DNA from 2 places in the Streptococcus sp. SGI.013 genome. Region 1 is predicted to be linked to the other one. Evidence: predicted binding sites of a transcription regulator. Region 1 holds the regulator's gene; the other holds the start of a gene.
What was found. The regulator Rex, encoded in region 1, represses fermentation and respiration genes when NADH is low (regulators of the CRP and FNR family bind a similar motif). The targets are predictions, from matches to a motif close to TTGTGAANTANTTCACAA.
Positions count from the first base shown of each region.

Region 2: ACQRDX_RS06150 (CidA/LrgA family protein) is a predicted target of Rex. The motif match lies at 3,281-3,298, and genes of this name have one in related genera.

Region 1 covers NZ_JBNPOS010000017.1:1,717-11,239, reverse strand. The annotation lists gene msrB (peptide-methionine (R)-S-oxide reductase MsrB) at 1-280, shown strand, start outside; gene ACQRDX_RS05765 (alpha/beta hydrolase) at 284-1,171, shown strand; gene radC (RadC family protein) at 1,222-1,905, shown strand; gene ACQRDX_RS05755 (gamma-glutamyl-gamma-aminobutyrate hydrolase family protein) at 1,907-2,602, opposite strand; gene ACQRDX_RS05750 (redox-sensing transcriptional repressor Rex) at 2,612-3,250, opposite strand; gene guaA (glutamine-hydrolyzing GMP synthase) at 3,641-5,197, opposite strand; gene ACQRDX_RS05740 (GntR family transcriptional regulator) at 5,376-6,074, shown strand; gene ACQRDX_RS05735 (LexA family transcriptional regulator) at 6,113-6,841, opposite strand; gene ACQRDX_RS05730 (putative DNA-binding protein) at 6,981-7,313, shown strand; gene ffh (signal recognition particle protein) at 7,335-8,903, shown strand; gene ACQRDX_RS05720 (YqeG family HAD IIIA-type phosphatase) at 9,050-9,523, shown strand, end outside.
Region 2 covers NZ_JBNPOS010000019.1:11,925-18,686, reverse strand. The annotation lists gene ACQRDX_RS06170 (low temperature requirement protein A) at 16-1,143, opposite strand; gene ACQRDX_RS06165 (putative quinol monooxygenase) at 1,209-1,868, opposite strand; gene ACQRDX_RS06160 (amidohydrolase family protein) at 1,869-2,783, opposite strand; gene ACQRDX_RS06155 (MerR family transcriptional regulator) at 2,780-3,223, opposite strand; gene ACQRDX_RS06150 (CidA/LrgA family protein) at 3,369-3,737, shown strand; gene ACQRDX_RS06145 (LrgB family protein) at 3,730-4,425, shown strand; gene ACQRDX_RS06140 (hypothetical protein) at 4,769-5,497, shown strand; gene ACQRDX_RS06135 (DUF1846 domain-containing protein) at 5,605-6,762, shown strand, end outside.

The DNA.
Region 1 (9,523 bases):
ATCCCTTGATAAGTATCAATCCGGCTGTGGTTGGCCAGCATTTACAAAACCCATAGACAATCGTCTAGTCACCTATCACGATGATTTCTCCTACCATATGCGTCGAATTGAAGTAAAAAGCCAGAAAGTCGGCTCACATCTAGGGCATGTTTTTAACGATGGTCCGATAGAGACAGGGGGGTTACGCTATTGCATCAATTCGGCAGCTCTGCGTTTTATTGCTTATCAAGATTTGGATAAAGAGGGCTATGGGCGTTGGAAGGAGCTTTTTAAGGAGTAGATAATGACATTTATTGAAGAGATGCGACAAACAATGGCGGCATCAGACCGTCGAAGAGATAAAGACCTCAAGATTCCCAAAGATATTGAACAGTATAGAGATATCCTTTATGGTAGTGATAAGCAGTGGCAAATTCTTGATCTGTATCGCCCATTAGAAACCAAAGATAAAGAACTTCCTGTGATTATTAATGTTCATGGAGGTGGCTGGGTTTATGGAGATAAGGAGCTTTATCAGTACTATGGCATGAATTTAGCACAGCGGGGCTTTGCTGTTATCAATTTTACTTACCGATTAGCACCAGAACATCGTTTTCCAGCACAATTGGAGGACATTAATCTTGTGTTTCATTGGTTATTAAAAAATGCTTCCAACTATCAGTTAAATACAAATAATCTATTTGCAGTGGGTGATTCAGCTGGAGCTCATCTCTTGAGTCTTTATGTTACCTACCTTAACAGTCAAGTTTATAACCGATTTTACACTTTTGATAAACCTGAACAGTTAGCGTTAAAGGCGATTGCTTTAAATGCTGGGATTTATCAATTTGACTTAAAAGAAACCAAGCAAGATAAGCAGACTAAAAAGTTGCTTCATGCCTTTTTGTCGTCAAAGCATTACTATCGCGACCTGAAAAAAATTTCTGTTTTAGATAAGATTAAGCCGAATTTCCCGCCTACTTTTATTACAACCTCTGTGGCTGATTTTCTCAGATCCGAAAGCCTCCTGTTGGCAGCTAAATTAACCGAAAAAGAAATTGAGCACAGTTATCATTTATACGGCGGTAAAGAAAATCGACTCAAACATGTCTTTCACCTCAATATCTTAGATCAAAGCGCTATCACCTGTAATGATGATACTATAGCTTTCTTTAAAAAATATATGGATTAAAAAAGTAAAAGTACCTTCACTTACGAATAAAAGAGTGGAGGTACTTTTTTATGTATAATATTACATTTCCTAAAACAAGTCTAATGCCAAGAGAAAAACTCGCCTTACGAGGACCAGAACAACTCAGTACACAAGAATTGCTCGCCATTTGTTTAAGGACAGGCACGAAAAAAGAATCGGTTGCCAGTATTTCTCAGAAAATACTCGATAAGATTGACCACTTGGGACAATTGCGCCAGCTTTCTTTACAGGAACTTCAAGCTATCAAAGGTATCGGACCCGTTAAGGCAATCGAGCTTAAAGCCATGCTTGAGTTGGCAAAACGGATCCAGGAAGCAGAAGTTGAAGAAAATGATCGCATTTTAGGAAGTCAGATGCTAGCTGAGAAGCTAATGATTGAATTAGGGGAATTAAAACAGGAGCATGTTCTTGGTTTTTATCTAGACACTCAAAATCGAATTATTGAACAACGCCTTCTTTTTATCGGATCTGTCAGACGCTCTATTGTGGAAATCAGGGAGGTATTACATTACGCTTGTAAAAATATGGCAACCTCTTTGATTATCGTTCATAACCATCCCTCAGGTGCTATCCAACCTAGCTTTCAAGATGAAGAATTTACAAAAAAACTCAAGCGATCTTGTGAGGACATGGGAATTGTGCTTTTAGACCACTTGATTATTGGGAAAAAGAACTATTATAGCTTTCGAGAAGAAACGGATTATTGTAGTTAGCTTAAAACTCATTGACAATAAAGTCAAACAAGCTACGATCTTCCTCTCTGCTTTCATGGAGCAACTCTGGATGCCATTGAACACCCAAAAATCGAATATCAGGATGGATAGATTCAACAGCTTCAATGGTATCATCTTTAGGGTCGTAAGCAACCACCCTTAACAAAGGAGATAATTCCTTAATACTCTGATGATGAAAGGAGTTAATCTGGCTAGACTTTCCATAAATCGGAAGAAGGACACTATCATCTGACACAATCATTTGCTGACTAAGGTAATCAGATGGTGCATCTTGCCAATGGTTTTCGATATCTTGATTTAACGAACCAGCCAAGGCAATATTCATCAATTGCGTTCCGCGGCAGACAGAAAAAATCGGCTTTCTTTGTTTAATAGCTTCATCTACTAAGGCAAATTCAAATAAATCACGATCACGATGAAAATCATCATCGCTAGTATCTTTTTCTTCGCCATAAAAAACAGGATCTACATTTTGTCCACCTGTTAAAATCAGTTTATCCACCATAGAAATATAGTCTTTAGCGCATTTAGGATCACCAACAGGGATAATAAGCGGGACACCACCTGAGGCTTGAACAGCTTGGACATAATTAGTAGGAGTATAAGACCACATAATATCGGGATACTTATAATTTGGTCTTTCATTACCTGATATTCCAATAATAGGTTTTGACATAATGGCTCCTTAATCTTGATTCATAAAATATAGTAGGGTTTGCAGTTGACTGGTTAAGTCAACATATTGCACAACCACATGTCGAGGAACTGATAGATGAACAGGTGAGAAACACAGTATTCCTTGGATACCAGCCTCAACTAAAATATCAGCAACTTCTTGAGCTTTGAGACTAGGGACTGTAAGAATAGCAGTAGTAATCTCATCTTTTGCTAGATGGTCTTTGATGGTTGAAATGGCATAAATCGGAATCCCATCAGGAGACTTTGTGCCAACTAGCTCATTATCATCAGTATCAAATGCCATGGTAATTTTCATCTTATTACGCTCATGAAAACGGTAATGAAGCAGAGCTTTTCCAATATTTCCCACGCCAATCAGTGCAACATTGGTTAAGGAGTGGTCATTTAAAATATCAGCAAAAAAATTCATCAGCTTTTTGACATCATAGCCAAAACCACGACGACCAAGTTCTCCAAAATAAGAAAAGTCTCGTCGAACTGTCGCTGAGTCAATCCCAATTGCTTCTGCAATTTGTTTTGAATTGGCTTTTTCAATATTTTCTGCATTAAAACGCTTAAAAACACGATAATAAAGCGACAGACGTTTGGCAGTGGCTTTTGGGATATTTCTTTCTAATAAGCTCATATAAATAACCTCCTCATACCTTCATTTACCATTGTAACAGAAAGTTTGTGAAAATAACAACAATTTTTGATAATATAAAACCATCAGATGTTCTTGATACCCCTATCTAGAAGTCAAAAATTGACTTAGATACAGGTGCTAGAATAACCATAGTGAAGATTAGTAAAAATTCACCTCCAAACTAAGTTCGTTAGTGGAGGTGCGACAATCAGTGTTATGATACAATTTTTGTCTCTATTTACATTTCTTTTTGAAGTTTGATCAGTGTAATCTGTTCAATAAAAAAGAGATCTCAACGCAGTTGATAAAACATAGTCTGTTTAATTCGATATCAAACAAAAATCCTTAGAAATACTGCTTTCTAAGGATTTTATGTCTGTTAACTTAACTCTATTCCCACTCAACAGTTGCTGGTGGCTTACTTGTGATATCATAGACGATGCGGTTAACGTGATCAACTTCGTTTACGATACGAACTGAGATTTTTTGTAGGACATCCCATGGAATACGAGCAAAATCAGCTGTCATACCATCGATAGAAGTAATGGCACGGATAGCGATAGTATAATCATAGGTACGACCATCTCCCATAACGCCAACGGAACGTACACCGGTATTAACTGTGAAGTATTGCCAGATGTCACGATCAAGACCTGCTTTTGCAATTTCTTCACGCAAGATAGCATCAGATTCACGAACGGTCTCTAGTTTTTCTTCTGTAATCTCTCCCATTACGCGAATGGCAAGCCCTGGACCAGGGAAAGGTTGACGCCAAACGATTTCATCTGGCATTCCAAGTTCTGTTCCTAAAGCACGAACCTCATCTTTAAACAATGTATTTAATGGTTCAATCAATTTAAACTGCATATCTTCAGGAAGTCCACCCACGTTATGGTGAGATTTAATGGTTTGAGCAGTCTCTGTTCCAGACTCAATAATGTCTGTGTAAAGGGTTCCTTGTGCTAAGAAAGCAACATCTTCTAATTTACTAGCTTCATCATCGAAAACATAAACGAACTCATTACCGATGATTTTACGTTTTTTCTCAGGATCTGAAACTCCAGCGAGTTTGTCAAGGAAACGTTTTGCAGCATCTGCTTTAACAATGTTCAAGCCAAACTTACCACCAAGCATTTCCATAACTTGATCAGCTTCCCCCTTACGAAGAAGACCATGATCAACAAAGATACAAATCAATTGATCTCCAATTGCTTTTTGAAGAAGAACACCTACGACGGAAGAGTCAACTCCACCTGACAGACCAAGAAGAACTTTTTTGTCACCTACAGTTTCACGAATTTTTTTGATTTCCATCTCAATGAAATTATCCATTGACCAGTCACCTTTTGCTCCACAGATATTAAGAGCGAAATTACGTAAAATATCTGTTCCGTATTCAGAATGACGTACTTCTGGGTGGAACTGAATACCGTAGATACGTTTTTCAGAGTTTTCAATTGCTGCGAATGGACAATCAGCAGAAGTACCAGTACGGACAAATCCTTCTGGGATTTCTGTGACAGCATCACCGTGGCTCATTAAGACAATTTGCTGTTCAGGAGTCGTAGCAAATAGTTCAGAGTCGGTAGTGTGAGTGAGTGGTGATTGCCCATATTCACGATTTCCAGCATCACTAGCAGGAACAACCTTGCCACCCAGTTTGTGAGTAAGTAATTGCATGCCGTAGCAGATTCCTAAAATAGGAATTCCTAACTCAAAGATTTCAGGATCAATATCAAACGAGCCTTCTTCATAGACTGAATTAGGTCCTCCTGAAAGAATAATCCCTACTGGATTAATTTTGCGTACCTCGCTCGCTGTGATTTTATGGCTTTTAAGTTCAGAAAAAACCCCAATTTCACGGATACGACGAGAAATCAATTGATTGTATTGACTCCCATAATCCAGTACGATGATTTTTTGCATGTCATTAAAGTCTGTCATCATGTCCCTTTCCTAAATAAAATTATTTATCTTCCTCATTCTATCACAAAGCTACAGTAAATACAATTAAAGATATAGAGTTATATTGAAAATACGAGGAGATAAGTCGGACTCACCTGAACCTGTCTTTGCCATATTTAAAAAAATTTGATACTATTAAATGAAACTAGAAGGAGAGAGTATGTTACCTGCATATATTCGTATTCATGATGCTATCAAACAGGATATTGAGCAAGGCATCTGGAAAATTGGTCAACGTTTACCAAGTGAACGAAATTTATCTGAGAATTTTGAAGTGAGCCGTATGACTTTGCGTCAAGCTATCACATTATTAGTCGACGAAGGTATTTTAGAACGCCGTATTGGCTCTGGAACCTTTGTTGCCAGCAGACGTGTCCAAGAAAAGATGAGAGGGACAACTAGCTTCACTGAAATTGTGAAATCACAAGGCAAACTGCCATCAAGTAAGTTAATTTCTTATATTAAAACACAGCCTAGCAACCAAGAGATGCAACAATTACAACTCAGTCCTCGAGAATCTATCATTAGAATGGAACGTGTTCGTTATGCAGATCAGATTCCCGTAGTATATGAAATTGCTGCAATTCCAGAGAAAATGATAAAAAATTTTAAAAAGGAAGAGATTACAGAACATTTTTTTCAGACCCTCGTCAAAAATGGCTACGAGATTGGGAAAAGTCAACAAACAATCTCAGCTAAAATTGCTGAAAAAGAAGTGGCAGATTACCTTGATATTGATGAGGGAAAGGCTCTTCTTGCTCTGACACAAGTTTCTTACTTTACAGATGGACAACCGTTTGAATTTGTTCGCAGCCAGTATGTTGGTGATCGATTCGAGTTTTACCTTGAGAACAATTGAATGATAAATAAAAAAACGAGTAAGACTCGTTTTTTTATTTATCGAACAACCTTTGCGGAACCTACAACGACATATATTTTGAGGTGACTATCTTCATCTAAGGGAAAATCAATGTAAATATCATCATATATTGGATTGATAGAGACCAATTTTAAGCCATATTTATCGCTATAAACTTTTTTGATATAGGTTTCATCGTCATAAGCTATTGCGCAAACTTGCCCAGTATATGTGGTAAGTCCTTTATCTGTAAGGAAAACGACATCACCATCACAGTAATCAGGGGACATACTATCCCCGCTCACAATACTTGCTAAATCACAACTTGGAGGTTTAATTTGAACTTGTACTGTTTGTGTTTCGTAATCGTCATAAGAATACCCTCTTCCAGCAGAGAGTTTCGTTACGGTTTGGATATCGTATAGTCGGCTCGGTAGTGACATAATCTTTTCTTCACTTTTTGTTCGTAGGGTATTGGCGTAAGATAGAACTTTTTCTTGATTATCATGGTTTAAATGATTTAGGGTTTTCATAATGTCCTCCGTGATATCGCTATGCGGTGTGGATTTATATGCCGTGTCAATATCTGATACATGTACCGAAAAAACTTGGGCTAAAGCTTGTAATACAGTAAATGAGGGAGTGCTGCGTAAGTGGATATAATCCGACAGTGTGCTGGGTTTGATTCCTACTTTTTCTGCTAGAGATTTTTGTGTCAGCTTGGCTTTTTTTCGATAAAATGAAATATTTTTAGCAATTTCAGTCATACGTTCATTTTGCTTCATATTTTTATTATAAATTATTCTCAACTAATTTTCAATAAAAATACGAAAAAAACGTATTTTTAAAAAATAGATGATTGTTTAAATATAGCGTCATAAGGCTTTTTTTGATATAATATTCCTTATGGAAATTGAAAAAACCAATCGTATGAATGCGCTTTTTGAGTTTTATGCAGCTTTATTAACTGATAAACAGATGAACTATATAGAGTTGTATTATGCAGATGATTATAGTTTGGCTGAAATTGCTGAAGAATTTAACGTATCGCGACAAGCGGTCTATGATAATATCAAGCGAACAGAAAAAATTTTAGAAGATTATGAGATGAAACTACATATGTACTCAGATTACATTGTTCGTAGTCAAATTTTTGACGAGATTGCTGAGCGTTATACAGGCGATTCGTATTTGCAAGAAAAACTCACCCTCCTAACGAGTATTGATAATAAAGATTGATGGAAAAGGAAGAAAAATATTATGGCTTTTGAAAGTTTAACAGAACGCTTACAAGGTGTCTTTAAAAACCTTCGTGGAAAGAAAAACTTATCTGAAAAAGATGTTCAAGAGGTCACAAAAGAAATCCGCTTAGCTTTGCTTGAAGCTGACGTTGCTTTGCCTGTTGTTAAAGATTTTATCAAACGTGTTCGTGAACGTGCTGTTGGACATGAAGTGATTGATACCCTTAATCCTAGTCAGCAAATCGTTAAAATTGTTAATGAAGAGTTAACGACCGTTTTAGGGGCTGAGACATCCGAAATTAACAAATCACCTAAAATCCCAACCATTATTATGATGGTTGGTTTACAAGGGGCTGGTAAGACAACTTTTGCAGGGAAGTTAGCAAATAAACTGATTAAAGAAGAAAATGCTCGCCCTCTAATGATTGCAGCTGATATTTATCGCCCTGCAGCTATTGATCAGTTAAAGACTTTAGGTCAGCAAATTAATGTTCCTGTATTTGATATGGGGACAGAGCATTCAGCAGTTGAGATTGTAGCAGCAGGTTTAGCTCAGGCACGTGAAAATCGTAACGATTATGTTTTGATTGATACAGCTGGACGCTTACAAATTGATGAGAAGTTGATGGAAGAGTTACGTGATATTAAAGCACTAGCTCAACCAGATGAAATTCTTCTTGTTATAGATAGCATGATTGGACAAGAGGCAGCTAATGTAGCAGCTGAGTTTAATCAACAGTTAGCTATTACAGGGGTTATTTTGACGAAAATTGATGGTGATACACGAGGAGGAGCTGCACTATCTGTTCGTCAAATCACTGGTCAACCTATTAAGTTTACAGGTACAGGCGAGAAAATTACAGATATTGAGACTTTCCATCCTGATCGCATGGCTAGCCGTATCTTAGGGATGGGGGATTTACTGACCCTAATTGAAAAAGCGTCGCAAGAATATGATGAGAAAAAATCATTAGAACTCGCCGAAAAGATGCGTGAGAACACCTTTGATTTCAATGATTTTATCGATCAGCTAGATCAGGTACAAAATATGGGGCCTATGGAAGATCTTCTAAAAATGCTACCTGGAATGGCAGGGAATCCAGCTCTTGCCAATCTTAAAGTAGACGAAAAAGAAATCGCCAAAAAACGTGCTATCGTTTCCTCTATGACACCTGCTGAACGTGAAAACCCAGATTTGTTAACCCCAAGCCGTCGCCGCCGTATTGCAAGTGGTTCTGGCAACAGCTTTGTAGAGGTGAATAAATTTATAAAAGACTTTAATCAAGCAAAACAAATGATGCAAGGTGTCATGTCTGGAGACATGAATAAAATGATGAAACAGATGGGAATTAATCCTAATAATCTTCCTAAAAATATGCCTGATATGAGTGGTATGGATATGTCTGCTCTGGAAGGTATGATGGGAGCTCAGGGTGGCATGCCTGATTTATCATCTTTAGGTGGAGATATGGATATGAGTCAACTCTTTGGAGGTGGCTTAAAAGGTCGAGTAGGGCAGTTTGCAATGAAGCAAGCCATGAAACGCCAAGCGAATAAGATTAAGAAAGCTAAGAAAAAGCGTAAATAAACAAATAACAAGGAAAACCTATTGTACGATATGAGACAATGGGTTTTCTTGTTATTTTATTAAAATAGTGAACATTTATGGTCATCTTGACCAATTTTTATTTGATATGTTATAATCAAAAAATATGGAGATTAAAGGAGATTAGGATGATAAGACAGTTTTTACCACGTCAGCATGTCAAAAGTGTTTTCTCAATTGATTATGAAAACATTTATCAAAAAGGATTTAGAGCTATTCTTTTTGATATTGATGCTACTCTGGTTCCGCACGGGTGTGATGTCACACCAGAGGTGGAATCTTTACTTCAATATATTCAATCTATTGGCTTTAAAGTTTTATTGATTTCTAATAACTCTGATGAGCGGATTAGAATGTTTACCAGAAATGTTACTGTTCCTTATATCCCCTTAGCTAATAAACCACACCCTGAAGCTTATTTAAAAGCCTTGACGGTTCTAGGCGTCGAAAAAGATAAGACTCTGGTTATTGGCGATCAAATTTTTACAGATGTATTAGGAGCTAATCGGGCGGGGCTTGATAGTGTTATTGTGAATTTTTTGCCTCAAAAAAATGAGACTAAATTAGGAAAAAAAAGACGGGTAGAAAAGATCCTATTGCAA
Region 2 (6,762 bases), on a different contig from region 1:
TTGTATTTTAAGAGGTTAGCTGTTTTTTATATTAAAACCTACAAATAACACCATAATAAGTGTCGTTAAGCCCGTGATTATGACTGTCAAAAGCTCCCAAGATAAACCTGTATTAACTATACTAATACTAAAACCAACAGCAATTAAGATAAGAATACTAGAAATGATCTTCGTAGGAAGCATAAGACCTATCTTGTTATACTTGTTATGTTGCAATAACCCTAGCATAAACAAAACTAAACCACTGAAAAAGTAAATCGTTGTATAGAAAATATCTATCTCACTGTTTCCGAGAAATGTTAGAGAAATCGTAATCAAGCTTAGCCCAAAGAGAATGGGATAATGACTATAAATAGCACGAATACCCGTTTCTTCCCGTTTTACATCAAGCAGGTGATCCACTTCTACAATATAGACCATAAAAAGATTGGTTAGGGTCATAAAAATCGCAACGGATTCCCAAGAAAAATTCTCTGGACTGAAATGCTCTGAAATACCAATCAAAGACTCGCCAAAGGTAATAATCACTAAGAGTGACAAGCGCTCCATCAAATGAGGAAAGTTGACTGGACTCAAGTCTGCTGAAACAAAACCACGGTTGGGATCGCTCAGCAAACCAGGCAACAACCAGGTCGAAAGAATACCGAACAGGGCAATCCACATACCTATTTTATAAGGGAACAATAAAGAAAGGAAAAGAATAAAGGACCGCAAGCCTAAGATATAGAAAAACTGCTTCATCAAACTCCGATCCGCATCGTTTGAAGTCTGGAAATATTCTAAGATGTACTGGACCAAAAGCAGCAAGGAAATCATGGCCATGGGTAAAAAAATCCACACAAAGCTAGTCTGCCAATCTCCTGCAACTGCACTTGATGCCACCAAAAGACAAATCATCTGCAAAAACATAAAAATGATGTTTCTCAAGCTATTACTTCCAAAACGGTTTGTAAAGACAGTCTGCACCATCCAGGAATTAACAAAAATAATCAGGCCAACTGAGAAGTTAAAAAAGGACTGAAGACTAACGACTCCGTGATGGGCATGGTGGATAATCGACGTCAGCTGACTGATGGTATAAACATAGACTAGGTCATAAAATATTTCGGTCAACTCGACCTTTTTATGCTTGATAAAGGGCATAGAATCTCCTATCTGTTAAATTTCTTGATTTTATCAGTATAGCATAGAAGGATAGGTGATACAAATTAGCCAGAAAAAGCTAGTTTCCCTTTCGAGATGGCGATACTGTTTTCCAAGTCCTGTAAGATTTTCTCTTCCACCAAGTCCTGGGTCTCTAGAATGTAGCGTTTAAAATGTGGTCTTAAGCGGTGGTCTTCATAGGCTTTCGCGTTTGCACACACTTCGTAGAAATAATAGCAATTGGATTGCTGACAGTCCTTTAAGGCATACATGGCTAAAACACCCGATTCTTCTTTCATAGAGGATTGCATGTTTATTAGGACACTATTTTCAAAGGCTTCCTGGCTTCCCTCTCTCACTTGAACCTGAGCAAATTTTAGGAAATGGTGTTCTGGTCCTAGCCACACTCCAGACGGCAATTTTTCTTCCAAAAACAAGGCTTCTACTTCAAAGACTTCCCGCTTGGTGAGTTTGGAGCCTACCTGCTCTACATAGGCTTTAAAGTGCGGAGACTTCCGATGCTTTTGGTAGGCCTCCTCATCTGCATAGACCTCAAAAACCTTGTATTCCAAAGGATTCTCTTTTATAGAACTGGCGTACATGGCAAAAGTACCAGCTTCCTCTTTGTAAGAGGTCTGGAAATTTTCCACACCTACTTGATAAAAGGTATCGCGATTTTTCTCCTCAACTCCTAGATGAAATAAATGAACAACTGGCTTACTCATCTATTTTGCCTCCTTCAGTAATAGTTTGATATTTTCAGAGTAAATGGCTTGCTTGTTCTCTTGAGATAAGGGCAGGGAGTCAATTGCTTCTGAGATGACCTGCGTAGCCCCTGCAGGCGCAATCCCCAAAGGCGCATCGGTTCCAAAGAGAACACGGTCTAAGCCAAAATAGTCGATGGTCAATTCTAGAGCCTTTGAATTGCCTAAGATAGCGGTATCTACATAGAACTTGCGGAAGTCCTCCACCTGTTTTTCTGGTAAAATGTACTGAATCCGTCCGCTAAAAAATGGTGCCAAGGCTCCTGCATGATGGACAATGATTTTCAGATTAGGATAGTCTTGGAAGATACCAGCCTCCACCAATTGCAGCATGGCCTGACTTTGCTCGTACTCCCATGAAAAGACAATGTTGTTATCTGGTTTTCGAGTGTCAAATACAGGGTGCAACCAGATAGGAATATCCAACTCTGCACATTTGGCAAAGATTGGTCTAAATGTTTGGTCCGCAACGGACAGGCCAAGGTGTCTTGAAAACAGCTGGATTCCAGCAATTTCAGAATGTTTCACTACAAAGTCTTCCAAAATTTCCAAACTTCCTTCAATGTTGTTCAGGGCCAGCATGGCCACACCAGCAAAAAATTGATTTGGATAGGATTGAACAGTTTCCAAGAGTTCTTGATTGGCCTCTTTTACCAAAGTCAAGGCTAGCTCTGCTTCAAGATAATCTTCTGGATTAACATTGACAAATGAAATAATCTGTTTGACAGTTGAATCTTGCAGAGCCTGCCTTTTTTCCATATCTTGTAGGACAGGATTCTGGAGAAAGGGCATTTTTTGAGGCAAGGCTGGATCAAGGGCCAACATTTTTTGGTAAAACTGGGGCAACAATACATGGGCAAATACATCTATTTTCATACATCAATCTCCTTCCAGCTATCCTTTTCATCGGATAAAATCGCATAGTCTTCAAAGTAGGAAAGGTCTTGTTCAATCTCACCTGATTCGTACAGAGCTATTTTTTTCTCCAAACGGTCAATGGAACGTTGGAGGTTAGCTTGCTTTTGGTAAAGCGTTGCCAGTTGCCCCCGCAACAAGTTTTCACGTTGGTCTGCGGTACTACTGCCTTGTTTTAATAAATTGGCATATTCTATTAGTTTCTCTATCGGTACACCAGAATGCCTTAGACAGATAATCATCTCCAGCCAATTTAAATGACTTTTAGTGAAGTAGCGATTGCCGTTGCTCTGCCTTGGGATATCAGGCAAAAGACCAATGCGTTCATAATAGCGTAAGGTATTACTGCTAATTCGGTATCTTTTGCTGACTTCTGTAATTGTATAACGTTCTGTACTCATTACAAGAACTCCTTCCATCATTTTACACCTTTCATTATACTACTTATAGTTCACTATAAGTCAATTAAATCACAAAATCTTTTATATGGTCTTGAAAAAAATAAATATTGGAGTAAACTATAAGATGTTAATCAAAGGAGGCTTTATGAAAATTTATGTTCAATTTATGATTATTCTTTTCTTTGCCTTTGTAGGAGAAGGCATCTCAACACTTGGGCATCTTCCCATACCAGGTAGCATTATTGGCTTGTTACTGCTTTTTATTGCTCTAAAAGTAAAACTGATTCGGTTGAGGCATATTCACTTAGTGGGGCAATTTTTACTAGCCAATATGACGATTTTATTTTTACCTGCTGCTGTTGGGATTATGGAGCGCTATCAGGAAATTGTACCTTATTTATTTCCGATTAGCTTAATTCTTTTCGGGGCCTTGGTTTTAAATATTGTTGTGATTGCTTTTATTGTAGGTTTTATAAAAAATAAATTTGAAGGAGACTTTCCAAATCATGACTGAACTCACTCTGAATCCTATGTTTGGGATTTTCCTGTCTATTTTGGCTTATTATATTGGTTTATTACTATTTAGGCGTTTCCCACATCCTATAACAACCCCTCTTTTAGTTGCTACAGCTCTTGTTATTATTGGATTAAAGCTGTTTCATATTCCGTATAAAAACTACTATGTTGGAGGAGCCTATCTCAATATGTTGATTGTTCCTTCGACCGTGGCTTTGGCTATTCCCTTGTATCGTAATTTCCATTTGATGCGACATCATTTTAGGAGTATCTTTTTCAGTATTACCCTTGCGACTATTATCAATACCCTCTATACTCTTTTAGTAGCAAAATATTTTGGAATGAAATACTTTTTAGCCATCTCCCTTATCCCAAAATCAGTGACAACCGCCATGGCAGTTGGAATGATTGATAAGATGCAAGGAATTACCACGGTGACACTATTAGTTGTTGTCATCACAGGCATCCTAACCAGTGTGCTCGGTCCTGTTTTGCTCAAATGGTTAAACATCAAAGACTCTATTGCTATTGGCGTTGCTTTAGGAGGAACAGGTCATGCCATCGGAACAGGAGCTGCTTTAAAATATGGACAAGTCGAGGGAGCAATTGCTGGCTTATCTATCGGAATTACGGGTATTCTTTATGTTATCGTCAGCCCCATCCTTGCTCAACTCATCTTATCCTAGCAAGTTTTAAATGTTGTCTAAAAAAATTATCTATCAAAAAACACAAAGTTTCTTTCATTGAAACTTTGTGTTTTTAGTAGCATTAATAATAAACAGTGAATTCAGGCCTCATCACCAAAATGATACGATAGTATAAAATTCAAATACTGAGGGCTGATACCTCAGACGACTCTCAATTTTTTATCTGTACTAGCTTTTAATCCCAATTGTACCATTTTACGACCTCCTTTAGATTCCATTACACCATTCCTTTTTCTTACATTTAGCAACCACTTTTCTTGCGACTTATTTGCTATTTTTGATACAATAAATCAGATCATTTTCAGAAAGGAATGACTTTTTTATGTCAAAAAACAAGCCAGCATCCCCTATATTGTTAGGAAGTAGTCTTTATCTCGTTCTTCTTTGGTTGATTGTTTTGTTCCAAACTTCTATTTTTCACAATTGGAGCATCAAACATTTTTACCTTGGGATTGAAAGCATTCCAGCATTACTTGATGGCAATATCATAGACAACTTGTTATCCAAGGGAAAAAGCTGGCTCATCATTAGCGCTATTTTCTTCTTACTTGAGATTATCCTTTACTTCTATCTGAATAACTTTTTCTTTAAAAAATTAAAAGCGACGACTCAACGAGGTAGCCAAAGTTTGCGGTGGAGTTATCTGTTTTTAAATCTTTTTCCAATTTTTCTGTTGCTAGTCGGTGTAATCTCTAGTTTCCAAACGAGTCTAACCCTTTATCAAGACTACACTGCTTTTCGTAGTTTGGACTTAGACCAGGTGATAAAAGGATTAAACCAAGAAATCTCAACCATGCCACTCAACACTTTAAAAGATATTCAAGCCATCTTAGAAAGCCTGAAACGCTACATTCACGATAATAGTATCTTACTAAACATGTATAACTCCTTCTTTAAACAATATGATCTCATTGCCAATCTTCTTGCTTGGTGGAACAATTGCTTCCTTCTCTTATTATCTTTGGCAAGTTTCTTACAGATACGTCTATTTTGGCGAAATAAAAGCTCCTTTAAACGTCTTAGCCTTACTATCACATATGAAAAAGACTAACCAAACTCTCTCAAATTCTATATTTGAGAGAGTTTTTCTTGTTTTCATCGTAAATAACTTCTATTTTTACTCAAAATTTATTATAATTTATCATTAGAGGTGAAAAAATGAAAAAACAAGCTTTTAGTTCCGAAAACTATTTAGATTTACAACGTGACCATATCCTTGAGCGCATTGAGCAATTCGGTGGAAAACTCTACCTTGAATTTGGTGGGAAGATGTTGGAAGACTTCCATGCCGCACGCGTCTTACCTGGATATGAGCCAAATAATAAAATCAAACTCCTTCACGAATTACGTGATCAAGTTGAAATTGTCATTGCCATAAATGCTAGTAATATTGAACATTCTAAAACTCGTGGTGACTTGGGGATTTCTTATGACCAGGAAGTATTTCGTCTGATTGACACTTTCAATGAACTCAACATTTTTGTTGGTTCTGTGGTCATTACGCAATATGCTGGTCAGCCTGCAGCGGATGCTTTTCGTAAAGAGCTTGAAAAAAATGGCATCGCATCTTACCTTCACTACCCAATCGCTGGTTACCCAACAGCTATCGACCATATCATTTCACCAGAAGGTATGGGGAAAAACGACTACATCAAAACAAGTCGCAATCTAGTTGTTGTCACAGCACCAGGACCAGGCTCAGGTAAATTAGCAACCTGTTTATCCCAGCTCTACCATGACCAAGTGAATGGCGTGACCTCTGGTTATGCAAAATTTGAAACTTTCCCAGTTTGGAATTTGCCACTCCATCACCCTGTTAACCTAGCTTATGAAGCAGCAACAGCAGACCTTGATGATGTCAACATGATCGATTCTTTCCACTTAGAAGCTTACGGGGAAACAACTGTCAACTACAACCGCGACATTGAGATTTTCCCTGTAGTATCGCTCATGTTAGAGCGCATTCTAGGGCAATCACCATACCAATCCCCAACAGATATGGGGGTTAATATGGTTGGCTTTGCGATTACAGATGATGAGGCTGCTCGTGACGCTTCTAAACAAGAAATTATTCGTCGTTATTATCAGACTGTGGCAGACTACAAAGAAGATAAGGTGGCAAAATCTGCTATCACCAAGATTGAACTATTGATGAATAACCTTGGTATCACTCCACTTGATCGTCAAGTGACCGTCGTTGCTCGTCAAAAGGCTGAGGAAACTGGACAAGCTGCACTGGCTATGGAATTGCCTAATGGTCAAATTGTTACAGGTAAAACATCAGAACTCTTTGGTCCATCTGCTGCTGTCATCGTT